Regions from separate parts of the Streptomyces sp. NPDC058240 genome, predicted to be linked through region 3. Evidence: riboswitches for the same ligand, from Rfam matches in the RefSeq annotation. Region 3 holds a riboswitch; each other region holds the start of a gene.
The links. A riboswitch is a leader RNA that binds a small molecule or an ion and turns the genes downstream of it on or off. The one in region 3 is predicted to bind cobalamin.
Positions count from the first base shown of each region.

Region 1: another riboswitch for cobalamin. It lies ahead of ACFVX4_RS24065 (ribonucleoside-diphosphate reductase subunit alpha); the one in region 3 lies ahead of cobN (cobaltochelatase subunit CobN).
Region 2: another riboswitch for cobalamin. It lies ahead of ACFVX4_RS02020 (prenyltransferase/squalene oxidase repeat-containing protein); the one in region 3 lies ahead of cobN (cobaltochelatase subunit CobN).

Region 1 covers NZ_JBHVWT010000016.1:59,840-67,360, forward strand. Annotated here, with positions in the region: gene ACFVX4_RS24060 (ribonucleotide-diphosphate reductase subunit beta) at 1-544, opposite strand, end outside; gene ACFVX4_RS24065 (ribonucleoside-diphosphate reductase subunit alpha) at 544-2,955, opposite strand; cobalamin riboswitch at 3,095-3,226, opposite strand; gene mctP (monocarboxylate uptake permease MctP) at 3,554-5,188, opposite strand; gene ACFVX4_RS24075 (DUF3311 domain-containing protein) at 5,185-5,439, opposite strand; gene ACFVX4_RS24080 (GntR family transcriptional regulator) at 5,702-6,466, opposite strand; gene ACFVX4_RS24085 (extracellular solute-binding protein) at 6,746-7,521, shown strand, end outside.
Region 2 covers NZ_JBHVWT010000001.1:445,607-453,127, forward strand. Annotated here, with positions in the region: gene ACFVX4_RS02010 (MBL fold metallo-hydrolase) at 1-923, shown strand, start outside; gene ACFVX4_RS02015 (DinB family protein) at 973-1,542, opposite strand; cobalamin riboswitch at 1,648-1,783, shown strand; gene ACFVX4_RS02020 (prenyltransferase/squalene oxidase repeat-containing protein) at 1,893-3,167, shown strand; gene ACFVX4_RS02025 (SCO2322 family protein) at 3,164-3,859, shown strand; gene ACFVX4_RS02030 (energy-coupling factor transporter transmembrane protein EcfT) at 3,856-5,013, shown strand; gene ACFVX4_RS02035 (ABC transporter ATP-binding protein) at 5,010-6,722, shown strand; gene ACFVX4_RS02040 (ECF transporter S component) at 6,674-7,521, shown strand, end outside.
Region 3 covers NZ_JBHVWT010000036.1:21,591-29,111, forward strand. Annotated here, with positions in the region: gene cobN (cobaltochelatase subunit CobN) at 1-3,586, opposite strand, end outside; adenosylcobalamin (AdoCbl) riboswitch at 3,673-3,753, opposite strand; gene cobG (precorrin-3B synthase) at 3,854-5,173, shown strand; gene ACFVX4_RS32915 (precorrin-8X methylmutase) at 5,237-5,863, shown strand; gene ACFVX4_RS32920 (precorrin-2 C(20)-methyltransferase) at 5,866-7,371, shown strand; gene ACFVX4_RS32925 (cobalt-precorrin-6A reductase) at 7,390-7,521, opposite strand, start outside.

The DNA.
Region 1 (7,521 bases), on a different contig from region 3:
CCTCGATGCACGCCGCGAAGCAGATCAGGTTCAGCAGGAAACGGCGGCGGTCGGCCTTCGTCTCCAGCCGGTCGATCTTCTCGACCGAGTCCATCCACTTGAAGCAGAACTGCGCCTTCTCGCGGATCGAGGGAATCTCCTCGACCGCGTCGAACGCGGCGGCGCGGTCATCCGGGTCGGGCAGATAGGTGTCCAGCAGCGTCAGATAGAACTGGACGTGCACGGCCTCCTCGAAGAGCTGCCGCGACAGGTACAGCCGCGCCTCGGGGGAGTTGATGTGCTTGTACAGCGTCAGCACGAGGTTGTTGGAGACGATCGAGTCGCCCGTCGCGAAGAACGCGACCAGCCTGCCGATCATGTGCTGCTCGCCGGGGGACAGCTTGGCGAGGTCGGCGACGTCGGAGTGCAGGTCGACCTCCTCCACCGTCCAGGTGTTCTTGATCGCGTCGCGGTAGCGCTCGTAGAAGTCCGGGTAGCGCATGGGCCGCAGCGTCAGTTCGAAGCCCGGGTCCAGAAGGTTCTTGTCGGCGTTGGTGGAGCTCATTACTGGCAGGCCTCGCAGGACTCGGGGTTTTCGAGGGAGCAGGCGATCGCGTCCGCGTCGGGCGCCGAAGCCTGCTGTACGGGGATGGGGGCGGCGGTCGCGGCCTGGCCGGAGGCGGCACGGGCGATCCGGGTCGCCGGGCGCGAGCGCAGGTAGTACGTCGTCTTCAGCCCCTGCTTCCAGGCGTACGCGTACATCGAGGAGAGCTTGCCGATCGTCGGCGTCTCCAGGAACAGGTTCAGCGACTGGCTCTGGTCCAGGAACGGCGTACGGGCCGCCGCCATGTCGATCAGACCGCGCTGCGGGATCTCCCACGCCGTGCGGTACAGCGCCCGCACGTCCTCCGGGATCCAGGCGAAGCCCTGCACCGAGCCGCTGGCCTCGCGCAGCGCCTCACGGGTCCGCGCGTCCCACACCCCGAGCTGCTTCAGCTCATTCACCAGGTACGCGTTGACCTGGAGGAACTCACCGCTGAGCGTCTCGCGCTTGAAGAGGTTGGAGACCTGCGGCTCGATGCACTCGTAGACCCCCGCGATCGAGGCGATCGTCGCCGTCGGCGCGATGGCGAGCAGCAGCGAGTTGCGCATCCCGCTCTTCGCGACGCGGGCGCGCAGCGCGTCCCACCGCTCCGGCCAGTTCAGCTCGGTGTCGTAGTGGTCGGGGTGCAGCACACCGCGCGCGGCGCGCGTCTGCGACCAGGCGGGCAGCGGGCCGGACCGCTCGGCCAGCTCGCACGACGCCTCGTACGCGGCGAGCATGATCCGCTCGGAGATCCTCGTGGAGAGCGCGCGGGCCTCGGGGGAGTCGAAGGGCAGCCGCAGCTGGAAGAAGACGTCCTGGAGACCCATGGCGCCCAGGCCCACCGGGCGCCACTTCGCGTTGGAGCGGCCGGCCTGCTCGGTCGGGTAGAAGTTGATGTCGACGACCCGGTCGAGGAAGGTCACGGCGGTGCGGACGGTGGCGTCCAGCCGCTCCCAGTCGATGTCACCGTCGGCGACGAACGCGCCGAGGTTGACCGAGCCCAGGTTGCAGACCGCCGTCTCGCCGTCGTCGGTGACTTCGAGGATCTCGGTGCACAGGTTCGAGGAGTGGACGACGCTGCCCGGCTCGGCGGTCTGGTTCGCGGTCCGGTTGGAGGCGTCCTTGAACGTCATCCAGCCCTGGCCGGTCTGCGCGAGGGTGCGCATCATCCGGCCGTACAGCTCGCGGGCCGGGATCGACTTGCGGGCCAGCCCCTTCGCCTCGGCGGCCCGGTACGCGGCGTCGAACTCGTCGCCCCACAGGTCGACGAGACCGGGTACGTCGGCGGGCGAGAACAGCGACCAGTCGCCGTCCGCGTCGACCCGGCGCATGAACTCGTCCGGGATCCAGTGCGCCAGGTTGAGGTTGTGCGTACGCCGCTGGTCCTCGCCCGTGTTGTCGCGCAGTTCCAGGAACTCCTCGATGTCCGCGTGCCAGGTCTCCAGGTAGACGGCGGCGGCGCCCTTGCGGCGGCCCCCCTGGTTGACCGCGGCGACGGAGGCGTCGAGCGTCTTCAGGAACGGCACGATGCCGTTGGAGTGTCCGTTGGTGCCACGGATCAGCGAACCGCGGGAGCGGATGCGGGAGTACGACAGACCGATGCCGCCCGCGTGCTTCGAGAGCCGGGCCACCTGGTGGTAGCGGTCGTAGATCGAGTCGAGCTCGTCCAGCGGGGAGTCCAGCAGGTAGCAGGAGGACATCTGCGGGTGCCGGGTGCCGGAGTTGAAGAGCGTGGGGGAGGAGGGGAGGTAGTCGAGCCGGCTCATCAGCCCGTACAGCGCCGCTACTTCGTCCACCGCGCGCTGCGAGTCGTCCTCGGCGAGCCCGGACGCGACCCGCAGCATGAAGTGCTGGGGCGTCTCGATGACCTGGCGGGTGTGCGGGTGGCGCAGCAGATAGCGGCTGTGCAGGGTCCGCAGCCCGAAGTAGCCGAAGCGGTCGTCCGCGCCGTCGGCGAGCGAACGCTCCACCAGCGCGTCCAGCACGGCCGCGTGGCGGGCGACGAACTCGGCGGTACGGTCCGCGATCAGGCCCTCGCGGTGCCCGACGGCGACCGAGGCGGAGAAGGAGACCGCGCCCTGGCCGGCCGCTTCGTCCGCGATGGTGAGGGTCAGGAGCCGGGCGGCGAGCCGGGAGTAGGCGGGGTCCTCGGAGATCAGGCCCGCGGCGGCCTCGGTGGCCAGCGAGCGCAGCTCGGCCTCGTCCGCTCGGGCGCTGCGACCGCGCAGCGCGGCAGCGGCGACCCGGCCGGGGTCGGTGTCGGGCAGATCGGCGGTGAGGTCGGTCAGGGTCCGCAGCAGTGCGGTTCCCGGTCCGTCCTGTGCGGCTGCCTCGGACTCGGCTGCTGCGGACACGGCGACTGAAGCCGGATCGGCTGGCGCGATGGTCACGTGGTGCTCTCCCTCGCTCGGCTCGGGGCCGGCGGGGAACGGGGCAGCCCTACGGGCGCGCACCCGGGGCAGGGCAGCACTCCGCACGGCGTCCACCGGCCCAACCGCGAGGCCCGGACGTCTGGGCATCCGGTTCGGTCGAGCCGGATGCGCTGCCGGCAGGTCATCGGACTGACTCGGGGGTGCACAAAAGCGCACTGAATACACCGTTGCGGGACAGTTCCGGATTCGCACCGGATTCCCCTGCGGCGACAGCGAGGATGAGCATACATGTGGGGGCTGCCCGATGAGGCAGCCCCCACATGTTGTGTCGCACCGACCGGGCGAGGCCCACAGAATGAGCCGTACGGCCCTTTCCCGGGCCGCCGGGCCGGATCACGCCGTCGGCCCGCCGCGCCCCGCTGGAGGAGGCCAGGGCCTCTCGTTCGGACCATGCCGGGCTCGCGTGCCCTGGTGCCGCACCTCGCCGCGTTGTCGTCGGTCGCCGACGCGCCGCGTCGACTCCCTCCTCCGCCTTGCGATGTACGGCACCGGACCCCGCTCCCTGATCCGGCCTGATCCGAACGAGAGGCCCTCGACGGGCCGTTGGCGCCGGTCGTCAGTGACCGCCCGGCGCCCCCGCCGTGGCCGGCGGGAGTTCCGTCTTCACGCCCGGGTCGCCCGCGCCGGCCGTGTAGTCGGACGGGGAGGTCTCGTCGATCCCGGCGGGCGCCTTCACGGCGTTCAGGACGAAGGTGAGCACCACCGTCACCACCACGTTCAGCACGAACGCGGTGAGGCCGATGTAGCCGATCTCGCCGATGCCGGGGATCTCCTTGGAGGACCCGCCGAAGTGCGCCTGGGTCGGGCTGGCGACCCCGTACGCGGCCACCGTCCCGTACACCATGCCGACCGCCCAGCCCGCGAGCAGCGCCCAGCGGTGGAACCAGCGGGTGAACAGGCCGCCGACCAGGGCCGGCATCGTCTGGAGGATCCAGATGCCGCCGAGCAGCTGGAAGTTGATCGCGACCGTCTTGTCCATGGTGAGGACGAAGGCGAGCGCGCCGACCTTGACCAGCAGCGACACCAGCTTGGAGACCTTGGTCTCCTGCTCCGGGGTCGCGTCCGGCTTCAGGAAGTCCTTGTAGATGTTGCGGGTGAAGAGGTTCGCCGCGGCGATCGACATGATCGCGGCGGGCACCAGCGCGCCGATGCCGATGGCGGCGAACGCGACGCCCGCGAACCAGTCCGGGAACATGTTCTCGAACAGCTGGGGGATGGCCAGCTGCCCGTTGTCCACCTTGATCCCGGCGGCGATGGCCATGAAGCCGAGCAGCGCCAGCAGGCCCAGCATCAGCGAGTACAGCGGCAGGATCGTGGTGTTGCGCCGGATCACGTTGCGGCTGCGGCTGGAGAGCGTCGCCGTGATCGAGTGCGGATACATGAACAGCGCCAGCGCCGAGCCCAACGCCAGGGTGGCGTAACCCCATTGGCCCGCCTCGCCCGGTGCGAGCGCGCCGCGCGGCTTGCCGGTGGCCGGGTTGGTCTGCGAGAACGCCTCGCCCGCCTTGGCGAAGATGTCGTCGAAGCCGCCCAGCTTGATCGGGATGTAGATGATCGCCACCGCGATGACCAGGTAGATCAGCCCGTCCTTGACGAACGCGATCAGCGCGGGCGCCCGCAGGCCGGACGAGTAGGTGTACGAGGCGAGCACCGCGAACGCGATCAGCAGCGGCAGGTCCTTGATGAACCAGTGGGTGTTCTCGCCGCCGCCGACGCCCATCACGTCCAGCACCGCCTGGATGCCGACGAGTTGGAGCGCGATGTACGGCATCGTGGCGAGGATGCCCGTGATGGCGACCGCCAGCGAGAGGCTCTTCGAGCCGAAGCGCCCGCGGACGAAGTCCGAGGTGGTGACGTACCCGTGCTTGTGCGAGACCGACCAGAGCCGAGGCAGGAAGGTGAAGATCAGCGGGTACACGAGGATCGTGTAGGGCACGGCGAAGAAGCCCGCCGCGCCCGCCGCGTAGATCGCCGCCGGAACGGCGACGAAGGTGTACGCGGTGTACAGGTCGCCGCCGAGCAGGAACCAGGTGACCCAGGTGCCGAACGACCGTCCGCCCAGACCCCATTCGTCGAGGCTGGCCTCGTTCTCGGCCTTGCGCCAGCGCGCCGCCAGGAAGCCCATGACCGTGACGGCCACGAAGAAGAAGATGAAGACGCCGAGCGCGACGCCGTTCACACCGTCCTTCATGCCGACTCACCTCCCTTGCGGGCGCGCTGGTCACGCTGCCACAGCTTGTACGCGGTCATCGTGAGCGCGGTGGAGATCAGTACCCAGAGCATCTGGTACCAGTAGAAGAACGGAATGCCGATGAAGGTGGGGTCCACCTTCGCGTACGAACTCACCCAGAGCATCGCCACGAACGGGGCGATGAGACAGAGGGCGATGACCACCCGGACCGGTGTGACGGTGGGTGGTTTTCCTTCTGGGTCTGCTGGCATGCGGCGACTCCGTCCCCTCGCTGATCACCTTGTAATGCGCAGGAAATCTAGGGGAGGCTTCCGGTCACCGTCACCCCCTGTCCGCATTGCGGTCCGGAAACGGTCCGCAGATCGGGTACGTATGCTCGAAAACCCGTCAGGTGTACGGCATTTGGTCCGTACCAGGACATGCGGAAGGCCCTCGCGGAGTGGTGCGTTCCACGGGGGCCGCGAGCGACGTTCCATACGGGCGGGATGGTTGGGATCCATCCCCGTGCCGGGGTCAGTCCGTGGGTCGATTCAGGCGCGCCACGAACTTGTACCGGTCGCCGCGGTAGACCGAGCGCACCCACTCCACCGGCTCGCCCTGTCCGTCGAGCGAGTGCCGGGAGAGCATCAGCATCGGCAGACCCACGTCCGTGCCGAGCAGGCCGGCTTCGCGCGGGGTGGCCAGTGAGGTCTCGATGGTCTCCTCGGCCTCGGCCAGCCGTACGTCGTACACCTCCGCCAGCGCGGTGTAGAGGGAGGTGTACTTCACCAGCGAACGGCGGAGCGCGGGGAAGCGTTTGGCCGAAAGGTGGGTGGTCTCGATCGCCATCGGCTCGCCGCTGGCCAGCCGTAGCCGCTCGATCCGCAGCACCCGGCCGCCGGTGGTGATGTCGAGCAGTCCCGCGAGCGTGTCGTCGGCCGTCACGTAGCCGATGTCCAGCAGTTGGGAGGTCGGTTCGAGGCCCTGGGCGCGCATGTCCTCGGTGTACGAGGTGAGTTGCAGGGCCTGCGAGACCTTCGGCTTGGCCACGAAGGTGCCCTTGCCCTGGATGCGCTCCAGTCGGCCCTCGACGACCAGTTCCTGGAGCGCCTGGCGCACGGTGGTGCGCGAGGTGTCGAACTCGGCGGCCAGGGTCCGCTCCGGGGGCACGGGGGTGCCCGGCGGCATGGTGTCCGTCATGTCGAGCAGATGTCGCTTCAGCCGGTAGTACTTCGGGACGCGCGCCGTCCGCGTGGCCGCGCCCGTCTCGTTCTCCGTACTGCCCCCGTCGGCACCCATGGCCCGCCTTCCCGACTGCTGCGTTGCTGCCGTCACCGGCTCCTCCGTCTGTCGCGGCTCACATGGTGGCACGGTCCCGTCACGGCTGGTCGTCCTCCCTTAGGTGTCGGTCCTGTAACGGACGCGAGTGCACTTCTTATACACCCTTGACACCCCTAAAGGTCTAGGCCAAGCTCCCGGTACTGGTCTAAACCATTAAAGACCAGGTCCAGCCCCAGCAGTACTCGTCGAATGTCTTCGCGGTGGGCGGGGTTGCAGTATCCCTGAGGAGGGTTTGGCGTGAAGCGCAAGCTCATCGCGGCGATCGGCGTCGCGGGCATGATGATCGGCCTCGCGGCGTGTGGGTCCGACGACGGCGGCGACAGTGGCAAGAAGGCCGGTCCGGACGCGTACAAGGGCCAGACCCTGACCGTATGGACGATGTCCGGCTCGAACCCGGACGGGTGGACCAAGACGGTCACCGAGGAGTTCGAGAAGAAGACCAAGGCCAAGCTGAAGATCGAAGTCCAGGACTGGAACGGCATTCAGCAGAAGGTCACCACCGCCCTCTCCGAGTCCAACCCGCCGGACGTCCTGGAGATCGGCAACACCCAGACCCCGGCGTACGCCAAGACCGGCGGCCTCGCCGACCTCGGTGACCTGAAGAAGGAGATCGGCTCCGCCTGGGCCGACGGCGTCAACCAGCCCTCCATCTACGACGGCAAGCAGTACGCCCTGCCGTGGTACGTGGGCAACCGCGTCGTCATGTACAACAAGAAGGTCTTCAAGGACGCCGGTATCACCGAGACGCCGAAGACCCGCGACGAGCTCTTCAAGGCGTTCGAGGCCATCGAGAAGAAGGGCGACGCCGAGCCGGTCTACCTGCCCGGCCAGAACTGGTACTTCTTCGACGGCCTGCTCGTCGGCAAGGGCGTCGAGCCGGTCAAGAAGGAAGGCGACAAGTACGTCTCCAACCTGGCCGACCCCAAGGTCGGCGAGGCCATGGACCTGTACAAGAAGTACCAGTCCTTCTCCAAGGCCCCCAAGGACAAGGACGAGGCCACCCCGCAGCAGGC
Region 2 (7,521 bases), on a different contig from region 3:
TCGACACCGGGTGGGACGATCCCGAGGCGTGGGACACGCTCGGTGCCGGGCTCGCCGCCGTCGGTACGGAGATGGCGGACATCCACGGGGTGGTCATCACCCACCACCACCCCGACCACCACGGGCTCTCCGGGCAGGTGCGCGAGGCTTCCGGGGCCTGGATCGCCATGCACGCGGCGGACACCGCGATCGTGCGCCGTACCCGGGAGTCCGAACCCGGCAGGTGGCTGACGTATCTCGCGGCCAAGCTCACGGCGGTCGGTGCGCCCGAGGAGCATCTCGCGCCGTTGCGGGCCGCCGCGGCCGGCGGGGGGCGGATGCGTACCTTGCCGGGGTTGCGGGCCGCGCTGCCGGACCGGGAGATCGTGCCCGGTGAGCTGCTCGATCTGGCGGGGCGCAGGCTGCGGGCGATCTGGACGCCGGGGCACACGCCGGGGCATGTGTGCCTGCACCTGGAGGAGGAGCATCCGGGGAATCTGCCGGGCCGGGGGCGGCTCTTCTCGGGGGATCATCTGCTGCCGGGGATCAGTCCGCACATCGGGCTGTACGAGGACCCGGACGACGCGACGGTCGCCGACCCCCTCGGCGACTACCTCGACTCGTTGGAGCGCATCGGCCGTCTCGGGGCCGCCGAGGTGCTGCCCGCCCATCAGTACGCCTTCACCGACGCGGTGGGGCGCGTACGGGAACTCCTCGGCCATCACGAGGAGCGGCTGACCGGGCTGCTCGGGCTGCTGGCCGAGCCGCTGACGCCGTGGGAGCTGGCCGAGCGGATGGAGTGGAACCGGCCCTGGGAACAGATCCCGCACGGCTCCCGGAACATCGCCGTCTCGGAGGCCGAGGCGCATCTGCGCCGACTGGTGAAGCTCGGGCGCGCGGAGGCGGTGCCGGGGAGCGAGCCGGTGACGTACACAGCCGTGTGAGTGCGGGGCGGGCGGGCCGCCCCGCACGGTTCAGCTCACCGGCCGGGCCTCACTGGCCCACCCGTCCGTCGATGCACTCGCGCAACAGGTCGGCCTGCCCACAGTGCCGGGCGTACTCCTCGATCCTGTGCACCAGCAGCTCCCGGACGGAGATCTTGTCCTTCCCCAGCCGCTCGCCCAGATCCGGGTGCCCGGCCAGCGCGGCGTCGGTCGCGGCCTGCTCGCGCTCCAGATCGGCGTAGGCGGCGTCGACCACGGCCTGCTCGGCGACGGCTCCGTCGAAGTCCGCGTCACGCTTGCCGTACAGCTTCGGCAGCGGTTCGCCGTCGGTGATCCAGTTGCGCCAGTCCCGTTCCACCTCGGCGAGGTGGCGCAGGAGGCCGAGCAGCGACAGCGTCGACGGCGGGACGGACCGGCGGGCCAGCTGCTCCGCGTCCAGGCCGTCGCACTTCATCCGCAGGGTCAGCCGGTAGTCGGTCAGATACTCCGCGAGCGTCGCGAGCTCGCCCTCCGGGCTCGTGCCCTCCTTGCTGCGGGGGTCGTCGTCCGGGTCCGCCCACATGTCGGGGTAGACGGTCGCCTGGGTCCAGCGTGCGGGTTGATCGCTCATGCGAGACATGGTCGTCCGTTCGGGGCCGAACTCGCCAGTGGGTTTCCCCCGTTGCCCGCCAGTGGGTTTTCCGTGTTGCCGTCGAGCCGAAGCCGCCCCGGGCCCGGCCGGGGCCGCCCGGTAGAGTGTGCGGGTCGTCATCATGCCCGTTCAGGGGGAAGCCGGTGCGAATCCGGCACTGACCACGCAGCCGTGAGCCGTCGTCGCAGACGGTGAGTCGGAATGCCCTGTCCGCGGTCGTGACCGGCTCGGACCACCGGACCCACCGGTGGTCGGCACCGTCGAGGTATACGGAGCCGGAGCCTGGTGCCTGAGCGTGCCTGTGCCCGGTTCACCCCGCAGGAGAGGCCCCGCCCGCCATGACCGTACGCCGCAGCGCAGCAACGCTCGCCGCCACCGCCGCCGTGCTCTGCGCGGCCGCAGCGCCGGTCGCGGTCGCAGCGCCGTCCCCCTCGCCCTCGCCGTCCGCCGCACTGCCGGCCGGGCTGTACGGCACGAAGGACCCCACCTACGACGGGGTGTGGCGGCAGTCTCTGGCCTTCCTCGCCCAGCGGCTCGAAGGCGTCACACCGGCCGCGAAGTCGGTGGACTGGCTGATCTCCCAGCAGTGCGCCGACGGCTCCTACGCCGCGTTCCGGCCCGATGTCTCCAAGCCGTGCGAGGCGAAGACGATGCGGGACACCAATGCCACCGCGGCCGCCACCCAGGCGCTGGTCGAGGTCGGCGGACACCGGGAGACCGTGAACAACTCGGTGCGCTGGCTGAAGTCCGTGCAGAACGAGGACGGCGGCTGGGGCTACACCGCGGGCGCGCCCAGCGATGCCAACTCCACCTCCCTGGTGATCGGCGCCCTCGCCCGGCAGGGGCAGCGGCTCGCGGACATCACGACCCCCGGCGGCAAGACCCCGTACGACCCGCTGCTCGCGCTCGCGATCCCGTGCGGCGGCAAGGACGGCGGCGCCTTCGCCTACCAGCCCGACAAGAAGGGGAAGCTCGTCGCGAACGCGGACGCCACCGCGGCCGCCGTGCTCGGCGCGATGGGCAAGGCACTGGCCGTCGGGAACAACGCCGCGGGCAAGGCGCCCAGCTGCCACCCCGGTTCCGGCCTCACGCCCGAGCAGGCCGCCCAGAACGGCGCCCGCTACCTCACCGGCGCCCTCGCCGGGAACGGCCACCTGAACCAGGCGCCGATGCCGGGTGCCACCGACTCCACCCCGCAGCCCGACTTCGGCAACACCGCGGACGCGGTCGTCGCGCTGTCCGCGGCCGGGCACCAGGACAAGGCGGCCGGGGCGATCGGCTGGCTGAAGAAGAACTCCGCGGACTGGGCCGCCCAGAACGGCCCCGCCGCCTACGCCCAGCTGATCCTGGCCGCCCACTCGACCGGCGACAACGCCCGGGACTTCGGCGGCGTCGACCTGGTCGCCCGGCTGAACGCGGCCGGCCCCGCGCCCGCCGCCGTCGTGACGCCCGACCCGTCCGCCGACACCGGGTACGAGGCCACCGAGAAGGACCAGGTCCACAGCGGCGACGACGTGATCGGGGGCGTGTGGTGGTACATCGGCATCGCCCTCGTCCTCGCGGCAATCGCGTTCTTCCTGATCAGTGGTCGCCGGAAGAACAGGCAGCCGTGAGGCGCACGGGAAGGGCCACCGCGCTGCTGGTGGTCCTGGGCGCCGTCCTGGCCGTGCTCGGCGCGGGTCCGGCCCAGGCGGCCGGCTACCGGTACTGGTCGTTCTGGGAAGGTTCCGGCTCCGACTGGACGTACGCCGCCCAGGGCCCGTCCCTGGTCCGGCCCGACGACGGGGCGGTGCAGGGTTTCCGGTTCTCGGTGAGCGAGGACTCCCAGGACTCGGCGAAGCCGCGCCGCGCCCCCGACTTCACGAAGATCTGCGCGAACACCCCGGCCCAGGACGGCACCAAGCGGATCGCGCTCGTCATCGACCCGGGCACGGCCGGTGACGCCCCGGCCGGTGGGACACCGCCCGCGCTGCGCACCGCGTGCGCGCGGGTCGACCCCGAGGCGAGCGCCGCGGAGGCGCTCGCCTCGGTGGCCGAGCCCTTGCGGTACAGCAGCGACGCGATGCTCTGCGCGATCACCGGCTACCCGGCCTCCGGCTGCGGCGAACAGGTCTCCGGCGACGGGCACGGCACGCCTGCCGCGTCCGCCTCCGCCTCCGCCTCCGCCTCACCGGCCGGATCCGCGGCCGCCACCGGCTCGGGCGGCTCCGGCGGCGGCCCGTCCGCCGGGGTGCTCGTCGGTGTCGGCGCCGTTCTCCTCCTCGGCATCGCCGCGGTCGTGCAGGCCCGCCGCCGCCGCGGATGACCGCCTCGACCAGCTCCGCGGTCCTGGCGCGCCGCCGTCCGCTGCGCGCCCCCGAGGCGAACCGGAGCAACGCCCTTCCCGCCGGGGCCTGGTGGCTGTGGGCGCTCGGCCTCGCCACCGCCGCCTCCCGGACCACCAATCCGCTGCTCCTCGGGCTGCTGGTGGGGGTGGCCGGTTACGTCGTGGCGGCGCGCCGCACGGACGCGCCGTGGGCCCGTTCGTACGGGGCGTTCATCAGGATCGGGCTGTTCGTCGTCGCTGTGCGGCTGATCTTCTCCGTCTTTCTCGGTTCGCCGATCCCCGGCACGCACCTGGTGTTCACGCTCCCCGAAGTGCCGCTGCCCGACTGGGCGAAGGGGGTCAGGATCGGCGGCCGGGTCACCGCCGAGCAGTTGCTCTTCGCGCTCTACGACGGGGCGAAACTGGCCACGCTGCTGATCTGTATCGGTGCGGCGAACTCGCTCGCCAACCCGGCCCGGCTGCTGAAGTCGCTGCCGGGCGCGCTGTACGAGGCGGGCGTCGCCGTCGTCGTCGCGATGACGTTCGCGCCGAACATGGTCGCCGACGTGCTGCGGCTGCGCACCGCACGGCGGCTGCGGGGCCGTCCGACCGGGGGCATCAAGGCGGTCCTCCAGATCGGCCTGCCGGTCCTGGAGGGCGCGCTGGAGCGGTCGGTCGCGGTGGCGGCGTCGATGGACGCGCGCGGATACGGGCGTACCGCCCGGGTCCCGACCGCCGTCCGGCACACCACGAACGTGCTCACGCTCGGCGGGCTGCTCGGGGTGTGTGCCGGTACGTACGGTCTGCTGGCCGCGCAGGGCGCGGTGTACGGGCTGCCGCTGCTGATCACCGGGCTCGTCGCCGCGATGGCCGGGCTGCGGCTCGGCGGGGCCCGTTCGGTCCGTACCCGCTACCGGCCCGACCGGTGGGGTGCGCGGGCCTGGCTGGTGGCGGGTTCGGGTGTCGTGGTGGCGGTGGCGATGATCTGGGCGGGCGGTGTCGACGGGGCGGCGCTGCACCCCGGAGTCGTACCGCTGGTCGCGCCGGTGCTTCCGCTGTGGCCCGCGGCCGCGGTGCTGATCGGGCTGCTGCCCGCGGTGGTGGCGCCAGTGCCGCCGTCGGCGGGCGCCCCGAAATCCAAGGAGATCCAGTGATCCGGTTCGAGCAGGTCTCGGTGCGCTACGAGGGGGCGGAGCGCCCCACCCTCTCCGGGGTCGATCTGACCGTCCCCGAGGGTGAGTTGGTGCTGCTCGTCGGTCCGTCCGGGGTCGGCAAGTCGACGCTCCTGGGTGCCGTTTCGGGTCTGGTGCCGCACTTCACCGGTGGCACGCTGAGCGGCCGGGTCACGGTCGACGGGCGCGACACCCGTACCCACAAACCGCGCGAACTCGCCGATCTGGTCGGCACGGTGGGCCAGGACCCGCTCTCCCACTTCGTCACCGACACGGTCGAGGACGAGCTGGCGTACGGCATGGAGTCGCTGGGCCTGGCCCCCGACGTGATGCGGCGGCGGGTCGAGGAGACCCTGGACCTGCTGGGGCTCGCCGGGCTGCGCGACCGGCCGATCGCCACGCTCTCCGGCGGCCAGCAGCAGCGGGTCGCGATCGGTTCCGTCCTCACCCCGCACCCGAAGGTGCTGGTCCTCGACGAGCCGACGTCCGCGCTGGACCCGGCGGCGGCCGAGGAGGTCCTCGCCGTGCTGCAACGGCTGGTGCACGACCTGGGCACGACGGTCCTGATGGCGGAGCACCGGCTGGAGCGGGTGGTGCAGTACGCGGACCAGGTCGTCCTGCTGCCGTCGCCGGGGGCCGCCCCGGTCATGGGCGCGCCCGCGGACGTCATGGCCGTCTCCCCGGTCCACCCGCCGGTCGTCGCGCTGGGCAGGCTGGCGGGGTGGGAGCCGCTGCCGCTCTCGGTCCGCGACGCCCGGCGCCGGGCGGCGGACCTGCGCGAGCGGCTGGCGTCGGTGCGCCCGCCCGCCCCGGAGCCGGTGGCCGCTCCCGCACCGCTGCCCCTCGCGCCCTCCCCCGTACGGCGCGGCGCCCTCGCCCGGCTGCTGGGCCGCGGCGCGCAGACCGCCGACGTTCCCGAGCCGACCGTCGGCGCCACGGCCCGGGTCGAGCGGCTCGGTGTACGGCGCGGGCGGGTCGAGGCGCTGCGCCGGGTGACGCTCACCGTCGCCCCCGGCGAGACCGTCGCCCTGATGGGCCGCAACGGCGCGGGCAAGTCCACCCTGCTGGCCACGCTCGTCGGCATGGTCGAGCCCACCACCGGCACCGTCCTGGTCGGCGGCCGGACCCCGCACCGCACCGAGCCGCGCCAGATGGTGCGCCGGGTCGGGCTCGTACCGCAGGAGCCGCGCGATCTGCTGTACGCGGACACCGTCGCCGCCGAGTGCGCCGCGGCCGACAGCGACGCCGGCGCCGCCCCCGGCAGCTGCCGGGCCCTGGTCTCCGAACTGCTGCCGGGCGTGCCGGACGACACCCACCCCCGCGATCTCTCCGAGGGCCAGCGCCTCGCGCTCGCCCTGGCCGTCGTGCTCACCGCGCGGCCCCCACTGCTGCTCCTGGACGAGCCGACCCGCGGTCTGGACTATGCGGCGAAGACCCGGCTGGTCGGGGTGCTCCGCGGCCTCGCGGCCGACGGCCACGCGATCGTCCTGGCCACGCACGACGTGGAGCTCGCCGCCGAGCTGGCGCACCGGGTGGTGATCCTCGCCGACGGGGAGACCGTCGCGGACGGGGAGACCCGGCAGGTGGTGGTCTCGTCGCCGGCGTTCGCCCCGCAGACCGCGAAGATCCTCGCCCCGCAGGAATGGCTGACCGTGCCACAGGTGCGCGCCGCGCTGGGAGAGCCGTCGTGAGCGCGCCCCAGGCGCGGCCGGTACGGCTCGGGCCGCGCGCGATCGCCGCGCTCGTCCTCGTCAGCGCGATCGGTGTGGTCGCGTTCGGCTGGCCGCTGCTGGCCGGCCCCGGCGCCGGTCTGGCGCACTCCCGGGACGCGCCGTGGCTGTTCGCCGCGCTGTTGCCGCTGCTGGTCGGGGTCGTCGTCGCGATGATCGCGGACTCCGGTCTCGACGCGAAGGCGGTGGCGATGCTGGGGGTGCTGGCCGCGGTCGGCGCGGCCCTGCGCCCGCTGGGGGCGGGCACGGCGGGGCTGGAGCCGATGTTCTTCCTGATGGTGCTGAGCGGCCGGGTGCTCGGGCCCGGCTTCGGCTTCGTGCTCGGCTCGGTGACCATGTTCGCCTCGGCGCTGCTCACCGGTGGTGTGGGGCCGTGGATGCCGTTCCAGATGCTGTCGATGGGCTGGTTCGCGATGGGCGCGGGCCTGCTGCCGGGCCCGGACCGGCTGCGCGGGCGGGGCGAGCTGCTGATGCTGGCGGGGTTCGGGTTCGTGGCGTCGTTCGCGTACGGCACGGTGATGAACCTTTACGGCTGGACGATCGTGCCCGGTCTCGGCTCGGGCATCGCCTTCCACCCGGGCGACCCGCTGGCCGACAACCTGGTCCGCTTCCTCGCGTACTGCGCGGCCACCTCGCTCGGTTGGGACCTGGGCCGGGCGGTGCTCACCGCGGTACTGACCCTGGCCGTCGGTCCGGCGCTGCTGAAGGCGCTGCGCCGGGCCACCCGCCGCGCCAACTTCGAGGCCCAGGTCACATTCGA
Region 3 (7,521 bases):
CCTCCAGGTTGCCCTCCGTCTCCAGGTATGCCTGGCGCAGGGCTTCGAGGACGGCCGGGTCGGGCTTGGCCCACATGCCGCGGGATTCCGCCTCCAGGAGGCGCTCCGCGATGCCGTGCAGGGCCCAGGGGTTGGCCTGCTGGAGGAACTCCCGGTTGGTCGGGTCCAGGACGTACGTCTCGGTGAGCTTGTCGTACATCCAGTCGGCGACCACGCCCGTCGTCGCGTCGTAGCCGAAGAGGTAGTCGACGGTGGCGGCCAGTTCGAAGGCTCCCTTGTAGCCGTGCCGCCGCATCGCCTCGATCCACTTGGGGTTCACCACCCGGGCGCGGAAGACCCGCGAGGTCTCCTCCACCAGGGTGCGGGTGCGGACCGTCTCGGGGCGGGTGGAGTCACCGATGTACGCCTCCGGGGCGGTGCCGCGCAGGGCGCGGACGGTGGCCACCATGCCGCCGTGGTACTGGAAGTAGTCATCGGAGTCGGCGATGTCGTGTTCGCGGGTGTCGGTGTTCTTGGCCGCGACCGCGATCCGCTTGTACGCCGTCTCCATCTCCTCACGGGCCGGGCGGCCATCGAGTTCGCGTCCGTAGGCGTAACCTCCCCACACCGTGTAGACCTCGGCGAGGTCCGCGTCGGTGCGCCAGTCGCGGGAGTCGATCAGCTGGAGCAGACCGGCACCGTACGTACCGGGGCGGGAGCCGAAGATACGGGTGGTGGCGCGGCGTTCGTCGCCGTGGGCGGCCAGGTCGGCCTGGGTGTGGGCGCGTACGTGGTTCTGCTCGGCCGGCTCGTCCAGGGAGGCGGCCAGGCGGACCGCGTCGTCGAGGAGGCCGATGGTGTGCGGGAAGGCGTCGCGGAAGAAACCGCTGATGCGGAGGGTGACATCGATGCGCGGGCGGCCGAGTTCGGCCGGCGGGATCGCCTCCAGGCCGGTGACGCGGCGCGAGGCGTCGTCCCAGACCGGGCGGACGCCGAGCAGGGCGAAGGCCTCGGCGACGTCGTCGCCGGCGGTGCGCATCGCGCTCGTACCCCACAGGGACAGACCGACCGAGGTGGGCCAGTCGCCGTTGTCGGTGCGGTAGCGCTCCAGGAGCGAGTCGGCCAGGGCCTGGCCGGTCTCCCAGGCGAGGCGCGAGGGTACGGCCTTGGGGTCGACGGAGTAGAAGTTGCGGCCGGTCGGCAGGACGTTGACCAGACCGCGGAGCGGGGAGCCCGAAGGTCCGGCGGGGACGAATCCGCCGTCCAGCGCGTGGAGGGCGTGGTCGAGTTCGTCGGTCGTGGCGGCCAGCCGCGGCACCACCTCGCGGGCCGCGAAGTCGAGGATGTCGCTGACGGCCCGCGGGTGCCCGGCCGCCACCCCGGCGACGGCTTCCGGGGACCAGTCCGCGTCCTCCATCGCCTGGACCAGGGCGCGGGCCCGCTCCTCGGCCTCGTCGGCGGTGACCCGGGTCGCGGCGGACTCGTCGAGCCCCAACGCCTCGCGCAGGCCCGGCAGAGAGGCCGTGCCGCCCCAGATCTGACGGGCGCGCAGGATCGCGAGGACGAGGTTGACCCGGTCGGCACCGGCCGGGGCGCCGCCCAGGACATGCAGGCCGTCGCGGATCTGCGCGTCCTTGATCTCGCAGAGCCAGCCGTCGAGATGCATGATGAACTCGTCGAAGCCCTCGTCCTCGGGGCGGTCTTCGAGCCCCAGGTCGTGATCGAGCTTGGCCGCCTGGATCAGGGTCCAGATCTGTGCGCGGATCGCCGGCAGCTTCGCCGGGTCCATCGCCGCGATCTGGGCGTGCTCGTCCAGGAGTTGTTCGAGCCGGGCGATGTCCCCGTAGCTGTCGGCGCGCGCCATCGGCGGTACGAGGTGGTCCACGAGGGTGGCATGGACGCGCCGCTTGGCCTGCGTCCCCTCGCCCGGGTCGTTGACCAGGAACGGGTAGATGAGCGGGAGGTCGCCGAGGGCGGCGTCGGGGCCGCAGGCGGCGGAGAGGCCGGCGTTCTTGCCGGGCAGCCATTCCAGGTTGCCGTGCTTGCCGAGGTGGATCATCGCGTCGGCGCCGAAGCCGTTGTCGTCGGCCGGGGCGGCGATCCAGCGGTAGGCGGCCAGGTAGTGGTGCGAGGGCGGCAGATCGGGGTCGTGGTAGATCGCGATCGGGTTCTCGCCGAAGCCGCGCGGCGGCTGGATGAGGATGAGCAGATTGCCGCGGCGCAGGGCCGCAAGGACGATGTCGCCCTCCGGGTTGCTCGACCGGTCCACGAACATCTCGCCCGGGGCGGGGCCCCAGTGCTGCTCGACGGCTTCGCGGAGCTCGGCCGGGAGGGTCGCGTACCAGCGCCGGTAGTCGGCGGCCGGGATGCGGACCGGATTGCGGGCCAACTGCTCCTCGGTGAGCCACTCCTGGTCGTGGCCGCCCGCCTCGATCAGCGCGCGGATCAGCTCGTCGCCGTCGCCCGATGCGAGGCCGGGGACCTCCTCCGTACCGAAGTCGTATCCCTCGGCGCGGAGTCGGCGCAGCAGGGCGACGGCGCTGGCCGGGGTGTCGAGGCCGACCGCGTTGCCGATCCGGGAGTGCTTGGTCGGATACGCGGAGAGGACGAGCGCGATCCGCTTCTCGGCGGCCGGGATGTGGCGCAGCCGGGCATGGCGCACGGCGATCCCGGCGACACGGGCGGCGCGCTCGGTGTCGGCGACGTACGCGGGCAGGCCGTCCTCGTCGATCTCCTTGAACGAGAACGGAACGGTGATCAGGCGGCCGTCGAACTCGGGGACCGCGATCTGGCTGGCGGCGTCGAGCGGGGAGACTCCCTCGTCGTTGCCTTCCCAGTCGGTGCGCGAACCGGTGAGGCAGAGGGCCTGGAGGATGGGTACGTCGAGGCCGCTGAGGACGCCCGCGTCCCAGGACTCGTCGTCACCGCCCGCCGACGCCTCGGCGGGCCGGGTGCCGCCCGCGGCGAGGACGGTCGTCACGATCGCGTCGGCGGCGCGCAGCGCTTCGATCAGTTCGGGCTCGGGGGTACGCAGCGAGGCGACGTACAGCGGCAGCGCGCGGGCGCCCGCGTCCTCGACGGCACGGCACAGGGCCTCGATGAACGCGGTGTTGCCGCTCATGTGGTGGGCGCGGTAGTAGAGCACGGCGACGACCGGGCCGTCGGTGCTACGGGGGGTGCGCTCCAGCGGGCCCCAGGAGGGTGCCGGGGCGGGCGGCGCGAAGCCGTGGCCGGTGAGCAGGACGGTGTCGGAGAGGAAGCGGGCGAGCTGGTCCAGGTTGGCGGGCCCGCCGTGGGCCAGATAGGCATGGGCCTCGGCGGCGATGCCGATGGGAACCGTCGAGGCGGCCATCAGCTGGGCGTCGGGGGCCTGTTCGCCGGTGAGGACGACGACGGGGCGTCCGGTGGCGAGCACCTGGTCGAGGCCGTCCTGCCAGGCGCGTACCCCGCCGAGGAGGCGCACGACGACCAGGTCGACGCCGTCCAGGAGCTGTGGCAGGTCCTGGAGCGGGAGCCGGGAGGGGTTGGCGTAGCGGTAGGAGACCGGGCCCTCCGAGGCACGGGCGCTGAGCAGGTCGGTGTCGGACGTCGACAGGAGCAGGATCATGCGGCGTCGGGCCTTCCTCGGGGTGTCCACGCCCCGGGCGGTGTCGGAATGAAGCTCCCCGCTCGAACGGATCCGAGCGTGTGGGGAAGGGAGTTCCTGACTTGCCCGGCCGTGGCCGGACTCACAGTGGCGGGACCGTGCCGGACTTGCACCGGACTTCCTCCCCTGTCGCCGTCTGTGGCGACGACGTGCCGGATGGCCCGTCACTAGGCATAGTAAGGGCCGGTCAACCGATGGAGGACATACGGATCTGGTCAGATGGTCGGTATGCTCGCCGCCATGCCCCGACCTGCCACTTCGCCTTCACCGCCGGGAGACGCGTCTCCCCGGGACCGCGGTGACGCCTGCCCCGGCACGCTGCGGCTGCACCGGGCGGACGACGGCGCTCTGGCCCGCGTCCGTGTTCCCGGCGGTCTGCTGACCGCGGTGCAGGCGGACGCCCTGGGGGCGTTGGCGGGGAGCCTGGGCGATGGTGAGTTGCATCTCACTTCGCGCGGCAATGTCCAGTTGCGCGGGCTGGGCCCGGACTGCGGAGGCGAACTGGCCGACAGGCTGGGCGAGGCGGGGCTGCTGCCCTCCGCGCGCCACGAGCGGATACGCAACATCGTGGCGTCGCCGCTCTCGGGGCTCGACGGCCGCGGCGCACGGGACGTCGGCCCCTGGCTGTCCGCGCTGGACGCGCTGTTGTGCGCGGGCGACCGGACGGCGGGCCTCTCGGGCAGGTTCCTGTTCGTGCTCGACGACGGCCGTGGCGATGTGGACACGCTGGGCGGCGACGTGACATTGCTGGCGCAGGGCGACGGAACGGCGCTGCTGCGGATCGGCATGGCCAGGACCGCAGTACGGATACCGGGCGCGCAGGCGCCGCAGGCCGCCCTCCTGGCGGCCGGGACCTTCCTGGATCAGGCGTCGGGCACCGGTGCCTGGCGCGTGTCGGACCTGCCCGGCGGTGCCGGATCCCTCTTCGACGAGGTCGTACGACGGTTGCGGGCGACGGGTACCGGCACCACTTCCACCGAGGACCGTGCCTGCCCGCGGAGCTCGGACGGCCCCGCCCCCGGCGTCGTGACCGGCCCGCACGACGGGGCCGCGCTGTCCGTCGGCATCCCCCTGGGGCGCGTCGACCCGACGCAGTGGCGGTCGTTGACGGACACGGCGCGGCACCGGGGCCGCGGTGAGTTGCGGCTGACACCGTGGCGCGGGGTCGTCGTACCGGGGGTGGAGCGGCGGCGGGCCGCGGGGCTGCTGGACGATCTGGGGGCCACCGGCCTCGTCGTCGGACCCGGCTCCCCCTGGGCCGGGGTGGGTGCCTGTATCGGCCGGCCCGGCTGCGCGAAGTCGCTGGCCGATGTGCGGGCCCAGGCGGCGGACGCGGTGGGGGCCGTGGGCCCGCTTCCGGTGTACTGGTCCGGGTGCGAACGCCGGTGCGGCCACCCCCGCGGCGAGTGGGTGGACGTCGTCGCCACCCCCGGCGGACACCGGATCTCGCTCGTACGGGGCGAGGTACGGGACGCCCCCGTGAGCGTCCCCGACAGCCCCGGTGGGCTCGCCGCCGCGGTGGCCGCGGCCCGCCGCGCGCGCGGCTGATCCCGTACGCCCCACTCCCCTGTACCCGACCGTCGCACGCCCGAGGAAGAGAGCGAAAGCACTGTGCACCAGTACGAGAAGGACGGACCGGCGATCTATCGCCAGTCCTTCGCCACGATCCGTGCAGAGGCGGATCTCGCAGGCCTGCCCGCCGATGTGAGCCAGGTCGCGGTCCGCATGATCCACGCCTGCGGGATGGTCGACCTCGTCCGTGATCTCGCTTTCACCCCGGACGCGGTCGCCCGCGCCCGCGCCGCTCTGCGGGCCGGCGCACCCATCCTGTGCGATGTGGCCATGGTCGCCAGCGGCGTCACCCGCAAGCGGCTGCCCGCGGACAACGAGGTGGTGTGCACCCTGTCCGACCCGGCGGTGCCCGAACTCGCGAAGCAGCTGGGCACCACCCGCAGCGCCGCAGCGCTGGAGCTGTGGCGCGACCGGCTGGACGGCGCGGTCGTCGCCGTCGGAAACGCACCGACCGCCCTGTTCCGACTGCTGGAGATGATCGAGGAGGGCGCGCCGCGCCCCGCCGCCGTCATCGGCGTACCGGTCGGCTTCATCGGTGCCGCCGAGTCCAAGGACGCCCTGGCCGCGCACCCGTCCGGGCTGGAGCATCTGATCGTTCGGGGCCGTCGCGGCGGCAGCGCCATGGCGGCCGCCGCCCTCAACGCGATCGCCAGCGAGGAAGAGTAGACGTGAGCGAGCAGAAGACGGGCCGGCTGTACGGGGTCGGGCTCGGCCCCGGCGATCCGGCCCTGATGACCGTACGCGCGGTGGAGATCATCGCCGAGGCCGATGTCATCGCCTATCACAGTGCCCGGCACGGGCGGTCCATCGCCCGGTCCATCACGGCGAAGCACATCCGTGCCGACCATGTCGAGGAGCCGCTGGTCTACCCCGTCACGACGGAGACCACGGACCACCCGGGCGGTTACCGGGGAGCGATGGAGGAGTTCTACGCCGAGGCGGCGGCCCGCCTGGCGGTGCATCTCGACGCCGGCCGCACGGTCGCCGTGCTGGCCGAGGGCGACCCGCTCTTCTACGGCTCGTACATGCACATGCACAAGCGGCTCGCCGACCGCTACCCGACCGAAGTGATCCCGGGCGTCACCTCGGTCAGCGCGGCCGCCGCGCGGCTCGGCACCCCGCTCGTCGAGGGCGAGGAGGTGCTGACCATCCTGCCCGGCACCCTGCCGGAGGAGGAGCTGACCGCCCGGCTCGCCGCCACCGACGCCGCTGTGGTCATGAAGCTGGGACGTACGTTTCCCGCCGTGCGCCGCGCCTTCGAGACGGCCGGGCGGCTGCCCGAGGCGCGCTACGTCGAGCGCGCCACGATGGCCGGGGAGCGGGTGGGCGACCTGGCCGAGGTCGACGCCGGCTCCGTGCCGTACTTCGCGGTCGCGGTCCTGCCCAGCAGGATCGGAGCGCCGCGTCCCGAACGCGCCCCGGAGGGCGGCGAGGTGACCGTGGTCGGCACCGGCCCGGCCGGCCCGCTGTGGCTGACTCCCGAGACGCGCGGGGCGCTGGCCGCCGCGGACGACCTGGTCGGCTACACCACCTATCTGGACCGGGTGCCGGTACGGCCGGGGCAGGTGCGCCACGGCTCGGACAACAAGGTCGAGTCGGAGCGCGCCGAGTTCGCCCTCGATCTGGCCCGGCGCGGACGTCGGGTGGCCGTGGTGTCGGGCGGCGACCCCGGGGTCTTCGCCATGGCGACGGCCGTCCTGGAGGTGGCGTCGCAGGACGAGTACGCGCAGGTGCCGGTGCGGGTGCTGCCGGGGGTGACCGCGGCCAACGCCGCCGCTGCCCGAGCGGGGGCGCCGCTGGGCCACGACTATGCGGCGATATCGCTCTCCGACCGGCTCAAGCCGTGGGAGGTGATCGCTGAGCGGCTTCGCGCGGCGGCGACGGCGGATCTGGTGCTCGCGCTGTACAACCCCGGTTCGCGCAGCCGGACCTGGCAGGTCGGCAAGGCCCGTGACCTGCTGCTCGAACACCGCTCGCCGGACACCCCCGTGGTTCTCGGCCGGGATGTGGGCGGGCCCGCCGAGAACGTGCGGACCGTACGACTGGGCGATCTCGACCCCGCCGAGGTCGACATGCGCACGATCCTGCTCGTCGGGTCCTCGCAGACCCGCTGGGTACGGCGCGGTGACGGCCGGCAGCTCGTCTGGACACCCCGCCGCTATCCGGAGGACTGAGCCGGGTCGGCCGTGGGCCTAGAGCCGGCGGAGGACGTGTTCGCGGAGCCAGTCGACGGCCGGTTCGGGGCCGTCGACGACCGGCATGCCCTCGGGCACGGGCGGCCGCCGCACCACCACCACCGGGATCCGCGCCTCGCGGGCCGCGGT